Regions from separate parts of the Paraburkholderia sp. JPY465 genome, predicted to be linked through region 1. Evidence: predicted binding sites of a transcription regulator. Region 1 holds the regulator's gene; each other region holds the start of a gene.
The links. The regulator FNR, encoded in region 1, switches genes on or off when oxygen is low (the NO sensors DNR and NnrR bind a similar motif). The targets are predictions, from matches to a motif close to TTGATNNNNATCAA.

Region 2: QFZ94_RS10410 (universal stress protein) is a predicted target of FNR. The motif match lies at 2,631-2,644, and genes of this name have one in related genera.
Region 3: adhP (alcohol dehydrogenase AdhP) is a predicted target of FNR. The motif match lies at 2,084-2,097, and genes of this name have one in related genera.

Annotation. Positions count from the first base shown of each region.
Region 1 covers NZ_JBNDMT010000006.1:1,069,810-1,074,424, reverse strand. Annotated here, with positions in the region: gene QFZ94_RS38290 (universal stress protein) at 1-795, shown strand, start outside; gene QFZ94_RS38285 (universal stress protein) at 819-1,286, shown strand; gene QFZ94_RS38280 (universal stress protein) at 1,372-1,833, opposite strand; gene QFZ94_RS38275 (response regulator) at 2,082-2,489, shown strand; gene fnr (fumarate/nitrate reduction transcriptional regulator Fnr) at 2,506-3,288, shown strand; gene QFZ94_RS38265 (PAS domain-containing sensor histidine kinase) at 3,411-4,511, shown strand; gene QFZ94_RS38260 (universal stress protein) at 4,545-4,615, opposite strand, start outside.
Region 2 covers NZ_JBNDMT010000002.1:1,817,129-1,821,743, forward strand. Annotated here, with positions in the region: gene QFZ94_RS10405 (heavy metal translocating P-type ATPase) at 1-1,587, shown strand, start outside; gene QFZ94_RS10410 (universal stress protein) at 1,612-2,562, opposite strand; gene QFZ94_RS10415 (ATP-binding protein) at 2,724-4,073, opposite strand; gene QFZ94_RS10420 (response regulator) at 4,073-4,615, opposite strand, start outside.
Region 3 covers NZ_JBNDMT010000006.1:704,659-709,273, forward strand. Annotated here, with positions in the region: partial or broken gene QFZ94_RS36460 (MFS transporter) at 1-862, shown strand, start outside; gene adhP (alcohol dehydrogenase AdhP) at 998-2,023, opposite strand; gene QFZ94_RS36470 (TetR/AcrR family transcriptional regulator) at 2,125-2,799, opposite strand; gene QFZ94_RS36475 (4Fe-4S dicluster domain-containing protein) at 2,822-3,685, opposite strand; gene QFZ94_RS36480 (molybdopterin-dependent oxidoreductase) at 3,697-4,615, opposite strand, start outside.

The DNA of each region.
Region 1 (4,615 bases):
GCACATCCGCGCCTCGAGATCGCATTGCAGCTCGCGCACCGCTTTCATGCGACGCTGACCGGCCTGTATTCGACGTACGTGCCGCCGCGGCACGCGTTCTTCGTGATGGCCGGCACCGCCGACTACTACGCGGAGCACGAGCGCCTGCGTCACGAGCGTGCCAGCGCGCTGGAGCGGCTGTTCCGCGCGGAACTCGCGCGCGCGAACGTCGACGGCCACTGGATCGCCGCGAACGGCTACGCGAACGACGTCGTGCCGCCCTATGCGCGGGTCGCCGATCTCGTCGTGCTCGGCCAGACCGACCCGGCCGACCCCGAGGCGTTCGTCGCCGAACAGTTCGTCGAGCACATCGTGCTGTCGGCCGGGCGCCCGGTGTTGCTGGTGCCGTCGAGCGGCACCTTCGCGGCGCCGGGCCGCCACGCGCTGATCGCGTGGGACGGCAGCCGCGAAGCGACCCGCGCGATCCACGACGCGCTGCCGTTCCTCGCGCATGCGGCAAAAGTGACGCTGCTGACGGTGCATTCGTCCGCCGATCGTCCGCCGCAGGGCATGGCTGCGGGCGACGACATCGCCCTCACCGTCGCGCGTCACGGCGTGAAGATCGACGTGCGCGAGCTGAGCGTCGCGGACCGCACGCCGGTCGGCGACGCGCTGCTGTCGCAGGCGGCCGACCTCGGCTGCGACCTGATCGTGATGGGCGCCTACGCACATTCGCGCCTGCACGAAGTCGTGCTGGGCGGCGCGACTCGCACGATGCTCGAGTCGATGACCGTGCCGGTGCTGTTGTCGCACTGAAGTGCGCGCTTAAGGAGTCAGCCATGTTTCAGCGCCTACTCGTCGCGCTCGACGGCAGCGCCACCGCCTCGGGTGCGTTCGACGCCGCGCTGACGCTCGCCGCCGAATCGGGCGCCGAGCTGATGCCGCTGTACGTGATCGATGTGCCCGTGATCGCTTACAACGCGCCCGGCTTCGACCCATCCACGATCGAGGACGCGTTCATCGACGAAGGCAAGCGCATCGCGGCCGACGAGCAGAGCCGGATGAGCGCACGCGGGGTCAAGGGCACGGCCCGGACCGTCGAAGTGGCGATCACCGGAGAAGACATCGCCCATCGCATCGTCGAAACGGCGCGCGAATGGCACGCCGACGCGATCGTGATGGGCACGCATGGCCGTCGCGGGTTTCAACGGCTGATGCTCGGCAGCGTCGCCGAGCGCGTGCTGCGCCGCGCCTGTTGCCCGGTGCTGATGATTCCCGCCCAGGCGAGCAGCGCGGCGCGCGCTTAGCCAGCCCCGGCGAGCGCCGACAGCGGACTCACCTGAGCGAATCCACCTGAGCCGCTAGAAACCGGCTGCTGCGCGGCGCGGCGCTTCAGGGCCGCGGGTGGCCTTGTTCGTCATGCCGCACGATCAGCACCGGTATGTCGGTCGCCCGTACCAGCGACTCCGCGACGCTGCCGAGCAGAAAGCGCTGCACGCCATGGCGGCCATGCGTGCCCATCACGATCAGATCGGCCTGGATTTCGTCGGCGACGCGCGCGAGTACCGCCGACACGTTTTCGGCGTAAGCGTCGATCACCCGCACGCCGCCCGGCACCTGCGCCTCGCGCAACAGCTCGCGCGGCCCATCGAGCGCGCGGCTGGCGAAATCTTGCGCCGCGCTCGCCGGCTCCGGCTCGAAAGCCACGTCGGCATTGTTCGACCACTTGCCGTGCCCCACCACGCAGCAGGCTTCGAGCGTGGCGCCCGTCAGCTTCGCGAGCTTCAGCGCCTCGGCGAAGGCGCGCTGCGCGCTGGGACTGTCGTCGAGTGCAACCAGAATTCGTGCATACATGTCGGACTCCCTCTGAAAGCGCTGGCATGACCCGAAGTGGCGCCGTCGCGCGTTTGCACCGACAGTGTGAAGCGCGCGCCGCCACGCGGCTTGACGCAGGTCAACGGGCCGCCGGTCGGCGTCGCCGCCGCTGGACGACATCGCCAGCAAGCCACTAGGAATATTCCTACAACCACTGCCTGAACTCCTAGCACCGCTTAAAGCGCCGCCGATATATTTCCAAGGTTAGGTCGCCAATACTGGTCGGTATGGACAGCCCCCCGTCAGCCACCTTATCGAGAGTTTTTCTCGTCGACGATGCGACCGAGGTCCGGCGCCGGCTTGCTTGCCTGATCGCGCTGATTCCCGGCATCGAAATCGCCGGCGAGTCCGCGGGCGTCGAGCACGCGTTCGACGACATCGTCGCGAGTCGCGCCGATGTCGCGGTGCTGGACCCGTGTTTCTCGGGCAAGACCGACCTGCTGCTGCTCGCTGCGCTGTCGCGGGCGCGGCCGTCCATCGTCAGCATCGTGCTGACCAATCATGACGCGACGGCGTTTCGCCGCGCGTGCGAAGCGGCGGGCGCCGACTTCTTCTTCGACAAGACCTCGGAGTTCGAGCTCGCCTGCCGCGCCATCGAAGCGATTGCCTATGCGCGCCGTGCGCATCGGGTCTGACCGCCAGGAGCCGATCATGCAAGTTGCCGCAGTCCGTGAACCCCGCCACGACGCGCCTCGCACCTCGCACGTCGTACCGATCCACGTCGCGCCCAGCACCGCGGCGGCACGCCACGCCGTCACGCGCTGCTCCACCTGCGCGATGCGCGCGATCTGCATGCCGCCCGAGCTGACGCCGGACGAACTGAGCCGGCTCGACGTGTTGATCTGCTCGACGCGCTCGATCAAACGCGGCGACGCGCTGTATCGCGCGGGCGACGAGTTTCAAAGCATCTACGCGATACGCGCCGGCTCATTCAAAACCGTGGTCATGCATCGCGACGGCCGCGAGCACGTGACCGGCTTCCAGATTGCGGGCGACTCGCTTGGCCTCGACGGCATCGGCGAGGGCAAGCAGAACTGCGATGCGATCGCGCTCGAAGATAGCGTCGTGTGCATCATTCCGTTCGCGCAGCTAGAGGCGATCTGTCGCGAGATCAAACCGATGCAGCATCACATCTATCAGATGATGAGCGGCGAGATCGTGCGCGAATCGAGCCAGATGATGCTGCTGGGCACGATGACCGCCGAGCAGCGCGTCGCGACGTTCCTGCTGAATCTGTCGAAGCGCTTCAAGGCGCGCGGCTTTTCGGCCGCGGAGTTTCATCTGCGCATGACGCGCGAGGAAATCGGCTGCTTTCTGGGCATGAAGCTCGAAACGGTGAGCCGGATGTTCTCGAAGTTCCAGCGCGAACGCCTCGTCAAGGCGAACGGCAAAACGATCCGCATCGAAGACCCGGAACGACTGGCTCGGGTTTGAGCGTCGGCGCGGCGCTCGCCTCACGTTCGTTCGCGGGACATGCCGGGTGGAACCGGCGCTCCTGAACTGATATAACTCAGTGCGTTGCGGTACGCGACCTTGCGTGGCCGCCCGGAGGAGCGATGGGTCTATCGAGCGGCGAGTCTTCCTGCTTCACCAGTGTTGCGTCCGGGTCGGACGTGTCCGTCGAGGATCGCTATTTCATGTTGGTCGAAGCGGTACAGGACTACGCGATCTTCATGCTCGACCCCGCCGGCCGCGTAACCAGCTGGAATCCCGGCGCACAGCGCATCAAGGGCTACACGCCCGAAGAAATCATCGGCCAGCATTTCTCGAAGTTCTATACCCCGGAAGACATCGCGGCCGGCAAGCCCGCTCGCGAACTGGAAACCGCCGCAGCCGTCGGCCGCGCCGAGGACGAAGGGTGGCGTGTGCGTCGCGACGGTTCGCGTTTCTGGGCCAACGTGGTCGTTTCCGCCGTGCACGATGCGTCGGGCGCGCTGCTCGGCTTCGCCAAGGTCACCCGCGATCTGACCGAGCGCATGCGTCTCGCGGAACTCGAACGCGCGAGTCAGGTATCCACTCACACGCAGATCGCCCGTGAAAACGAGCAGAAACGTATTGCACGCGAACTGCACGACGATCTCGGCCAACGGCTGACGGCGCTGAAAATGAGCGTCGCGCTGCTCGAAGCGAAGCTGAATCAGCAAGCCGACACCGAGCCGCTTGCGGCGCAAACGCATGAGCTGCAAAAGCAGATCGACTGGATGGCCGCTTCGCTGCGGCGCATCGCCGCCGATCTGCGCCCTCCGCTGCTCGACGACCTCGGACTCGCCGCCGCGCTCGACTGGTTGGCCGAAGACTTCACGAAACGCTACAACGTTCGCTCGAGCGTGCATCTCGAACCGGCCGAGCCGGTATGCGGCGAATTCGCGGCGACGGCGCTGTTTCGCATCGTTCAGGAGGCGTTGACGAACGTCGCGCGGCACGCCAAGGCGAGGCGCGTACGCATCGACATGATCTGCGCGGGCCCGACCGTATCGCTCGATATCGACGATGACGGCGTGGGTGTCGCGCTGGATCAGTCGCAGGGAACAACTTCATTCGGGCTGCTTGGCATTCGCGAACGGGTGCGGCAGTTGCGCGGCAACGTGTCGTTCACCAGCTCGCCCGGCCATGGTTTCAGGATCTCGATCCAGCTGCCAGCCGACGCGCTCGTGTAGTGCTCACACGCCGCCGCGCGCCGCTACCGGGGATTACTCCTCGGGCGCTTCCTCGCCGATCTGCTCGCGCATCAGCAACACCGGACAGGTCGAGAAACGCAGCA
Region 2 (4,615 bases), on a different contig from region 1:
GTCGCTGTCGCGCTGATGCTGGCCGGTGGCAGCTGGCTTGTCACCGGCGAGGTAGTTCGGGCGCTCGCGGTGCTCGTCGTGGCAACGCCTTGCCCGCTGATTCTTGCTGTTCCGGTGGCCGTCGTCTCCGGCATGTCGCGGTGCGCCCGACGTGGCGTGTTAGTCAAGGGCGGCGGCGCGCTCGAAACGCTCGCGCGAGCCAGTGTGCTGTTCTTCGACAAGACGGGAACCCTGACGAGCGGACGCGCGCGCCTCGTCTCGATCGAAACCGGTCCTGCTATTTCACCCGAGACCGTATTGCGCTTTGCGGCCTCTCTCGGCCAGGCGTCTGCGCACGTGATATCCGAAGCAGTGACGACGGCCGCACGCGAGCGCAATCTCGTGCTGCCAGCGCCCCGAAGGGTCGTGGAGCAGGCTGGCGCCGGGGTGCAGGGCGAAGTGGAAGACCGTGCCGTCGCAATCGGTTCGTTTGCCTACGTGTCGTCGCTAGCGACGCCAGCGCTGTGGAGCGCGGCATTCCTTCAGCGCGTGGGCTATGGGGGAGCTTCCGCCGTGTTCGTTAGCGTGGACGGCGTGATGATAGGCGCCCTCCAGATGGCCGATCAGATCCGTCTCGAGACGCCCCGGGCTCTGCGGCTGTTGCGGCAGGAAGGCATCCGGCGCTTGATCATGCTCACGGGCGACAGGCGCGACGTGGCAGAGACGATCGGCGCGACGCTCGGCCTGACTGAAGTACGGCCAGAACAGACGCCATCGGACAAGCTCGAAGCCATTCGCGCAGCGCGCCGGGAAGGCACGGTCATCATGATCGGCGACGGCGTCAACGACGCGCCCGCGCTTGCGGCCGCCGACGTCGGCGTAGCAATGGGGGCGCGCGGAGCAGCGGCGTCGTCGGAGGCTGCCGACGTGGTGCTTCTGGTTGACCGGCTGGATCGGCTTGTCGAGGGATTACGGGTAGCACGCCAGACAAGGCGAATCGCCTTGGAGAGCGTGATTGCCGGGATGGCGCTCTCGTTTGCCGCAATGGTCGCCGCCGCCTTCGGGTTTCTGCCTCCGTTGCTGGGCGCGCTGATCCAGGAGGTCATCGATGTGGCTGTCATCGCGAACGCGCTGCGCGCGTTGCGGATACGTTCGACGGCGACTGCCGGCTCCCTGTCCCGTAGCGATGCGGAGCGCCTCAAAAGTGAGCATGTCGAGCTCGGTCCGGTTATGGAGCAAATCCGGGAACTGGCAGACAAGCTGCCCCGTTTGCCGCGAACGTCAGTGGTGGGCGCGCTCGCCGGCATGAACGATCTGCTGAAGCGTCATCTCGTGCCGCATGAACAGCGCGACGATCTGGAGGTGTATCCGGGTCTCGCACGTCTGGTTGGCGGGGAAGACCCGATGGCGGCGATGAGCGCTACGCACCGTGAAATATTCCGGATTGCCCGGTTGCTCGGACAAATGACGGAGGACATACGACCCGAGGGGCCCGATGCTGCCAGCCTGTGCGAATTCCAGCGCCTGCTGTACGGGCTCGATGCGATCGTACGTCTGCATTGCGCGCAGGAAGACGAACTGTTCCACGCCCTTGGAGACGGGGCATAAGGCCGAAGCTGCAGCCTGAATCCGTCAAGCCCCGGTCGCTTGAACGAGCAGGAGCGGCGTTTGCGTGATCTGAGCGACGCGCCCAGCAACGCTGCCCAGTATCCAGCGTGCCATGCCCCTCCTGCCATGAGTGCCCATCACGATCAGCTGCGCGTCCCAGCCGCTCGCTTCGCGCACGATAGCGTGCGCAACGTCGTCGCTGGCCGGCCCTGTCCTGACGAGCGCGGTAGTGGTCTGCGCCGACACGTCGGCAAGAACCGGTTCGGCGGCGGCTAGCGCCTGATTGCCTTCTTCGACGAACGCGTCCTGGAGCGCATCGATGGGAAAGAAATCGGAGAACCGCACGGCGCGATCGATCACGTAGACCGCTCGCAGGTGCGTGTCGGGCGTGGCGAACCGTACGCCATGCCGCAATGCCGACATCGACTGAGGGCTTCCGTCGACCGCAAACAGGATGCGCTGCGGCAAGTGGCCACCCGTCATGCTGTGGTTTTCAGGAACAACGAGTATCGGGCATCGCAGACGTCTCGTGAGCGGTTCCGACACGGTACCCTCGACCCAACGCTGCAAACCCTGGTGTTGACGGGCACCGACAACCATCAGGTCGGCTCGCCACGAGTCGGCTGCCTCGAGCAGGGCATCCGCGACGTCGCCGCCGCGCTTCGAGAGATCGATCACTTCGGCTTCGATACGCACATCGCACTCGGACATCAATTCCCTCGCGCGGTCGAGCGCTTCGGCCGCATCGTGCAGCAATTCTTCGCGAGCCACGTCAAGTGCGCGGGCAACATGCCGGCCCGTTGGAAAGAGCGTATGTGGATTCTCGGCTACGCTCACGAGCCGTACCTCGGCACCGAAGGGAAGGATGTTTCGGGCGTAGGTGAGTGCCTGTCGCGAGGCCATCGACGAATCGACTGCGATCAGGACCCTGCACGGCAGCGTCGACATGGCGTCGCCTGAACGAGGGGAATTCATGATTTGCTCCGTACACACGAATTTAGTGTGCATTCATGGGCATCCTACCGTCGAACATGCAATGGCGGTTGACCAAGGTCAACTGTTCGGCCCGGGTCATTGATCGGGTCCGGATCGCCCGGGACAGGTTCGAGCCAATGCTGGCATCGCGAGGATGTCGATCAGTTCCCGGCCGGGTGCCACCTGACCTGGACCTGGAGCCCCCCGAGGGCACTGGAGCGCCGCACGTCGACCGACGCCGCGTGAAGGTCGACGATCCGTTGCACGATCGACCAGCCGAGTCCACTGCCGCTTTCCGCCGTGCCTGGCACGCGGAAGAAACGTTCCCCCAGTCGCGGGCGGTCCGAGTCCGCGAGCCCGGGACCGCTGTCCTCGACTGACAGGATTGCTCCGTCCTTGCCGTTTTCGGTTTTGATCAGGACCGATGCGCCGGGTGGGCAATAGCGGATGGCATTGTCCACGAGATTGCGCACCAGAACCGCGAGCAGCATTTCGTCGCCCGTGATGCGGCACAGTTTCGCACCGTCGAATTCCAGCGACTGACGCTTCGTGATCGCCGTCGGTGCCAGTGCCGCGACCACGCGTTGCACCAGTGCGCTTAGATCAACTACGGTCAGTTCGAGAGTCGCCCCAGACTCAAGCCGTGATAGAACCAGCAACTGGTCCACCAGCCGCGTTGCACGGTCACACCCTTCCAGCGTAGCGCGCAATGCATGCTGGCGAAGCGCATCATCTGTTTCGGCGAGCGCAACCTGGGCTTGGGTTCGAATCGCCGCGATCGGCGTGCGCAACTCATGAGCCGCATCCGCAGTGAACCGGCGCTCTGCTTCCCAGACTGTCTGAATGCGGATGAAGAGATGGTTCAGGGCGTCGAGCACTGGGGACATTTCGGCGGGCGTTTGCGTCATCACCACAGGCGCAAGGTCATCGGGACCACGCAGGGCGATCGTACGACCCAGCCGTTTGAGGGGCGCTACGCCTCGCCGCACGGCCCACCAGGTGACCAAGCCGAAAAGCGGTAACGCAACTGCCATAGGCCACAACGTGCCGCGCAATACTGCAAGCAGTATCGAAGTACGCGAATCGACACGCTCACCAACATACACGCGTGTGTCTTCATGCGGCCCGCTGGTGGAAAACACCCGCCACGCTTCACCGTTGATTTGCACGGTCGCGAAACCCTGGTCGATCTGTCGATCCACGGGAATCATGGGGGCTGTTGGAGCGTTGGCGGAACGCAGGACCGCCTGCCCCTCATGAAAGATCTGAAACGCAACCTTGGGCGCGTACGGGTGGGGCACACGCGAATCGATCGTGTCATCGTCGTCGATCGATTGAGTTTGCTGGATGACCAGTAGCGCCGCAGCCTGGGCGAGATGACTGTCGAGCAGTTCGTCGAGTTCGCCGCGTGCGTCGCGCCAGATGAACAGCGCGGTAATCAGCCAGACGCCGACCACGACCCCGATCACGAGTACGAGCAGACGGCCCTGCAGTGAGCGCGGCCGGATCATCACGTGGTGGCAGCCTCCCGCATCAGTACGTAGCCGACGCCACGAACTGTTTTGATCAGGTCGCTGCCGAGCTTGGCCCGCAGGCGATGGATGTGCACTTCCACCGCGTTGCTTTCCACTTCCTGCCCCCAACCGTAGATGGCCTGTTCAAGTTGCTCACGAGACAGCACACGGTCCGCGTTCAGCATCAGGATCTGCAACAGGTCGAATTCGCGTGCGGAGAGGGTTACCGGCTCCTGATTCCGATAGACGCATCGCGTGGCGGGTTCGAGCGTGACGTTTTGCACCTTCAAAGTTTCCCGCGCCTGGCCGTGTGCACGACGCACCAATGCCCGCAGCCGGGCTGCGAGCTCCTGCAGGTCGACGGGCTTGACCACATAATCGTCGGCGCCGATGTCGAGTCCACGGACACGGTCGGAAACGGTGTCGCGCGCGGTCAGCACAAGTACGGGCAAGGTCACGCCCGCGCGACGCACCGACGATAGCACTTCGATGCCATCCTTACGAGGCAGCCCAAGATCGAGGACTGCTGCCGCGTATGA
Region 3 (4,615 bases), 370 kb from region 1:
GGGCGTCCTGCTCGCCACTTTCGTCAACCTCGGCATCCAGAGCTACCTCTCGAGCGCGGACGCGGCGGCCTATGGCTGGCGGATCGCGTTCCTGTTCGGCGGATTCTGTGGGCTCTTGTCCTACTGGATGCGCCGCAATCTGGACGAGTCCCCCGAGTTCAAGGAGATGCATGGCGCCGTCGCCAGGCAACCATTTCGCGAGACGCTGCGACATCATGGAAAAGCTGTCGCCGCGGGAGCGCTCACTATCGCTGTGATGGCCGGCGTCAACGGCATCCTCTACGGTCACATGCCGGCCTTTCTGGTTCAACAATTGCACTATGCGCCCCAGAAGGCGGCGATCGCCCAGAATGCCTATCTGGTCGTCAGCTCGTTCGGTCTGCTCGCTGCGGGCTGGCTGGGAGACAAGATTGCGCGCCGATACCTGCTGCGAACGTCAGCGGCGCTGCTGATTGTGCTGAGCTACCCGTTCTATTGGGCGCTTGTGAATCACACTGTCGATCCGGTCGTTTTATTCGTTCTCGCCGCGGTGGTCTTTTCACTGGCAAGCGGTACGTGGCCCTCTGTCCTCGCCGATCAGTTCCCCGTCCAGGTACGATTCAGCGGGATCGCCCTTGCGTACAACATTTCGGTGGTCGTATTCAGCGGCTTTGCACCGCTGCTCGCCACCATGCTGGTTCGCGCGACAGGATCATTGACAGCACCAGCCTACTACGTCGTAGGAACATGTGCGGTCGCTCTGCTGGCGAGCTTTGCATTGCCCCGGCACAGTCTGCGGCCCATTTCAGCGCGACATTGGCTGAGGGCGCGCGCAGCCGCCCCGGCTGTCTCGCGGGAGGACTCGCACGCGCGCACCGATTGACGTGCAACTTGTGAAGACTACTCGTGCGGCACCGTGCCGATCTGACATGGATCAATGCCTTCGTTCGTCTGGTCAACGATGAGCCGTCAACTGGACGCGCACGGCGCGCGATACCGGCACAAGGCAGTGGCTCATTCAAAGTTCCGTGAGTACGATCCGGCCGTCGACCTTGCCTTCGCGCAATGCGGTGAACACTTCGTTAATGTTCTCTAGCCGCTCATGGTGGATATGTGCGCGCACTTTTCCCTCGGCCGCGAAATCGAGCGATTCCTGCAGGTCGCGACGCGTGCCCACGATGGAACCGCGAACCGTGATGCCATTCAGTACCGTTGAAAAGATCGGCAGAGGAAAGTCGCCGGGCGGCAGGCCGTTGAGCGCGACGGTACCGCCGCGGCGCACCATGCCGAGCGCTTGCGCGAACGCGCCGCGCGAGACAGCGGTCACGAGAACGCCATGTGCGCCACCGATCTGTTTCTGGACCTCGCTCGCAGGATCGGACGTCGAGGCGTCGATGGTGATTTGCGCGCCGAGTTTGCGCGCAAGTTCCAGCTTGTCGGGCGCGACATCCACGGCAACGACATGCAGGCCCATCGCGACGGCGTACTGGACCGCGACATGACCGAGGCCGCCGATGCCCGAGATGGCGATCCACTGACCGGGCCGGGTGTCCGTGACCCGAATGCCTTTATATACGGTGACTCCGGCGCAGAGGATCGGCGCGATTTCGTCGAACGCGACCCCGTTCGGTAGATGACCTACGTAGTCCGGATCGGCGACCACGTATTCGGCGTAGCTGCCGTTCACGGAATAGCCGGTATTCTGCTGCTCGTGGCAAAGCGTCTCCCAGCCCGTCTGACAGTATTCGCAGCGACCGCATGCGGTATAGAGCCACGGCACCCCAACGCGGTCGCCTTCCTTCACGTGCGTGACTCCCGCGCCAATCGCCGCGACATGTCCGACACCCTCGTGACCAGGGATGAAAGGCAGGCGAGGCTTGACCGGCCAGTCACCATCGGCGGCATGAAGGTCGGTGTGGCAGACCCCGGAAGCCTTCACGTTGACGAGAATCTGACCCGCAGCGGGCGCAGGAACCGCCACTTCTTCTATCCGCAGCGGCTCGCCAAAGGCATGGACTACCGCAGCTTTCATGAATTGAGCCATCAGTCGCTCCTCAGTGAGTTTGTGATTCTCACGAGTATCCTCGCCAGGCCCGCTAGTGTTTTGCGATAGATCAACGTAAACGACCGTCCTAACGTATTGATCTAAGAGCGTAAGTGGAAGCGGACCGTTGCACCGACATCATCCAGCGACTCAAGTTTCTCCAGTACCGGACCTGACGAAGTGCAGGAAAACAAGGCCGCCAAAATGGCTCGAATCGAATCGTCCGTCATTCCTTCCGGATTGCACAGCCGGAAGAAACGCATGCCGTCGCAGAGGCTGAGGAGGGCCGCCGCGAGCGCTTCAGGTTGAGCAGGCCGGCCGCCGTCGCCTGGACGCACGCCTGCGCACAGACACGCGGCCAGCTTCGCCAGCTTCCTTTGCCGCAACCCGGTGACCCGCTCCCGAACCGTGCTATCGCGCGACGAGAGAAGGCCCGCTTCGACCCACAGCGGGAAGCAATCATTGTCGAATTCAGCGCAACTCAGACGCGCGAGTGCGCGACCCTTTTCCTGGTCCGGCGCGCCAGGCGATTTGATGATCGCCTGCCAGTCCGCGCACGTCTTTTCTACATCGCGTTGCAGCAATTCGAGTAGCAGTTCCTGCTGACTGCTGAAGTTTGAATAGAAGGCGCCGCGTGTGTAGCCGGCCGCCTCGGCGATGTGTTCCACACTCGTCGCGGCCAGGCCCCGCTCGATGAACGAACGGCGCGCTGCGTCGAGCAGGCGCTCTCGCGTCTGCTCTTTTTTGCATGCGCGTGTCAGGCGTACCGGCTTCATGGATGAATACAGACCGCCGGCATCAGTCCACCTCAACCGCGTTCGTCGACTGCACGAGGCCGATCTCGCCGACATACACGCTCTCGCCCAATACGCATTCGCGCAACGCATTGCCCAAGCCATGACGAATCTCGATCCGATAATGGCCGCTATCTTTGATGAGCCGCGAGAACCGGAAATCGCCGAACGCGTCGGTGACGGTTTCGGCCACCTTCCGATTGCACCAGTACAACGCAACGGCCGCATCAGCGACACACTCGACGACCTGCCCCACCTGCGCGCTGACGCTACCGCCGATAAAGCACGTCTCCCAACGATCGAGGCCGCTGTACCAGACGCGGGGACTGGTTTTTAACCTCGGTTCCAGAACTTTGAGTCCTTCCCGTCTGGCCTTCTCTGCCATCGCGGCGTCATCGAGCCTGACGGTTTCGAAAACGCCCGTTGGGCACGCCTGTTCGCATCGCGGGTGCGGCCAACCCTGATCCAGCAGATGGGCATCGAAGATCCATGTCTGCGGCAGTTGCAATGCCTCGTTCCATACGATCGCCTTGTATGGACAGGCCTTGACAAGGTCCTTTCTGCCCCGCGCCTTGTCCGGATCAATGATGACGATGCCGTCGGCGCGCTTGCGGATGGCATCGCCGCCTACACGCATGCAAGGTGCGTCGTCGCAGTGGTTGCACATCACCGGCAGGTACGTCGTCTCGACCATGTGCGAATCGCCTTGCACGCGGCGCATGATGCGAATGGCGCTTTCGGCATCCGCCGAAGCCGGTGCCGAGTAACCAGGAAACTCGTTGCCAACGTGCTCGTCGCGCGCGGCGATCACGCAGTTCTGGCAGTTCTCGCAGCGCCCGACCTTGATAACCAGATTCCACTTGCTCATGGCGTTTCTCCTCACGCTGCGCGACCGAGCAGGAACGCATCGGCGCCTTTCCATTTTTCGACCTGTACGAGGCATGAGTTCGGACTCATGCTGCTGGTGCCTGCCGTTTGCGACCGGTCGGGCGTGAGCATGTTCATGCAGCCGCCGATCTCGACACGTTCGCCGTCCACTTCGATCAACTGGAATTCCGCGCTTGCCTCATACGACTTGACGACGCCCGGGGTCAACAGAGCAGACACATCAGCCGCACAGATCACGGCGCCGCGGTCGTTGTAGACCTTGACGAGGTCGCGATGAGCAATGCCCCGCGCGGCCGCGTCTGCGAACCCAAGCCTCAGCAGCCAGAAGCGATGCCCGCCGATCAGCGCACGATGATCCTCGACGCTGTTGACTGACGAATTCTTGCCGTCGCAATGGGTATGAAAACTATAGCGGCTGTGAGTTGCTATCAGTTGCAGCGGATAGCGCCGGGCCAATTCACTGCGCAATCCCTCCCAGGACGGGATATACCGGTTCAGCGGGGGTCGCTCGGGGTTATCGGCGGTGTGCCGCTTAAGCAACTCCGGCACGAACTCGAGCTTGCCGCTCGGCGTCTGCAGGCCCATCCCGAACTTTTCGGCATACTGCGACGGCATCGGATGCGGTTCCTGCAAATCCTTACGCCGACCTTCGGCGAACCACCGCATGTCGACGGGATGGCGCAATTCGGGCTTTTCTGGCGGTACGACGAAATAGCCTTTGCGGCAGAATTCGCGCCACGTGACGTGATCCGGCAGATCCGACGACTCGAATACCCGCTTGACCCAGTCGAGTTCGCCGCAACCCTCGGTAAAGACACCGCCAAGACCAAGACGCGTCAGAATAGCGGCGAAGATATCGTAGTCCGAGCGGGATTCGCCTAGAGGCTCGATGCACTTGTGCTGCATCGTC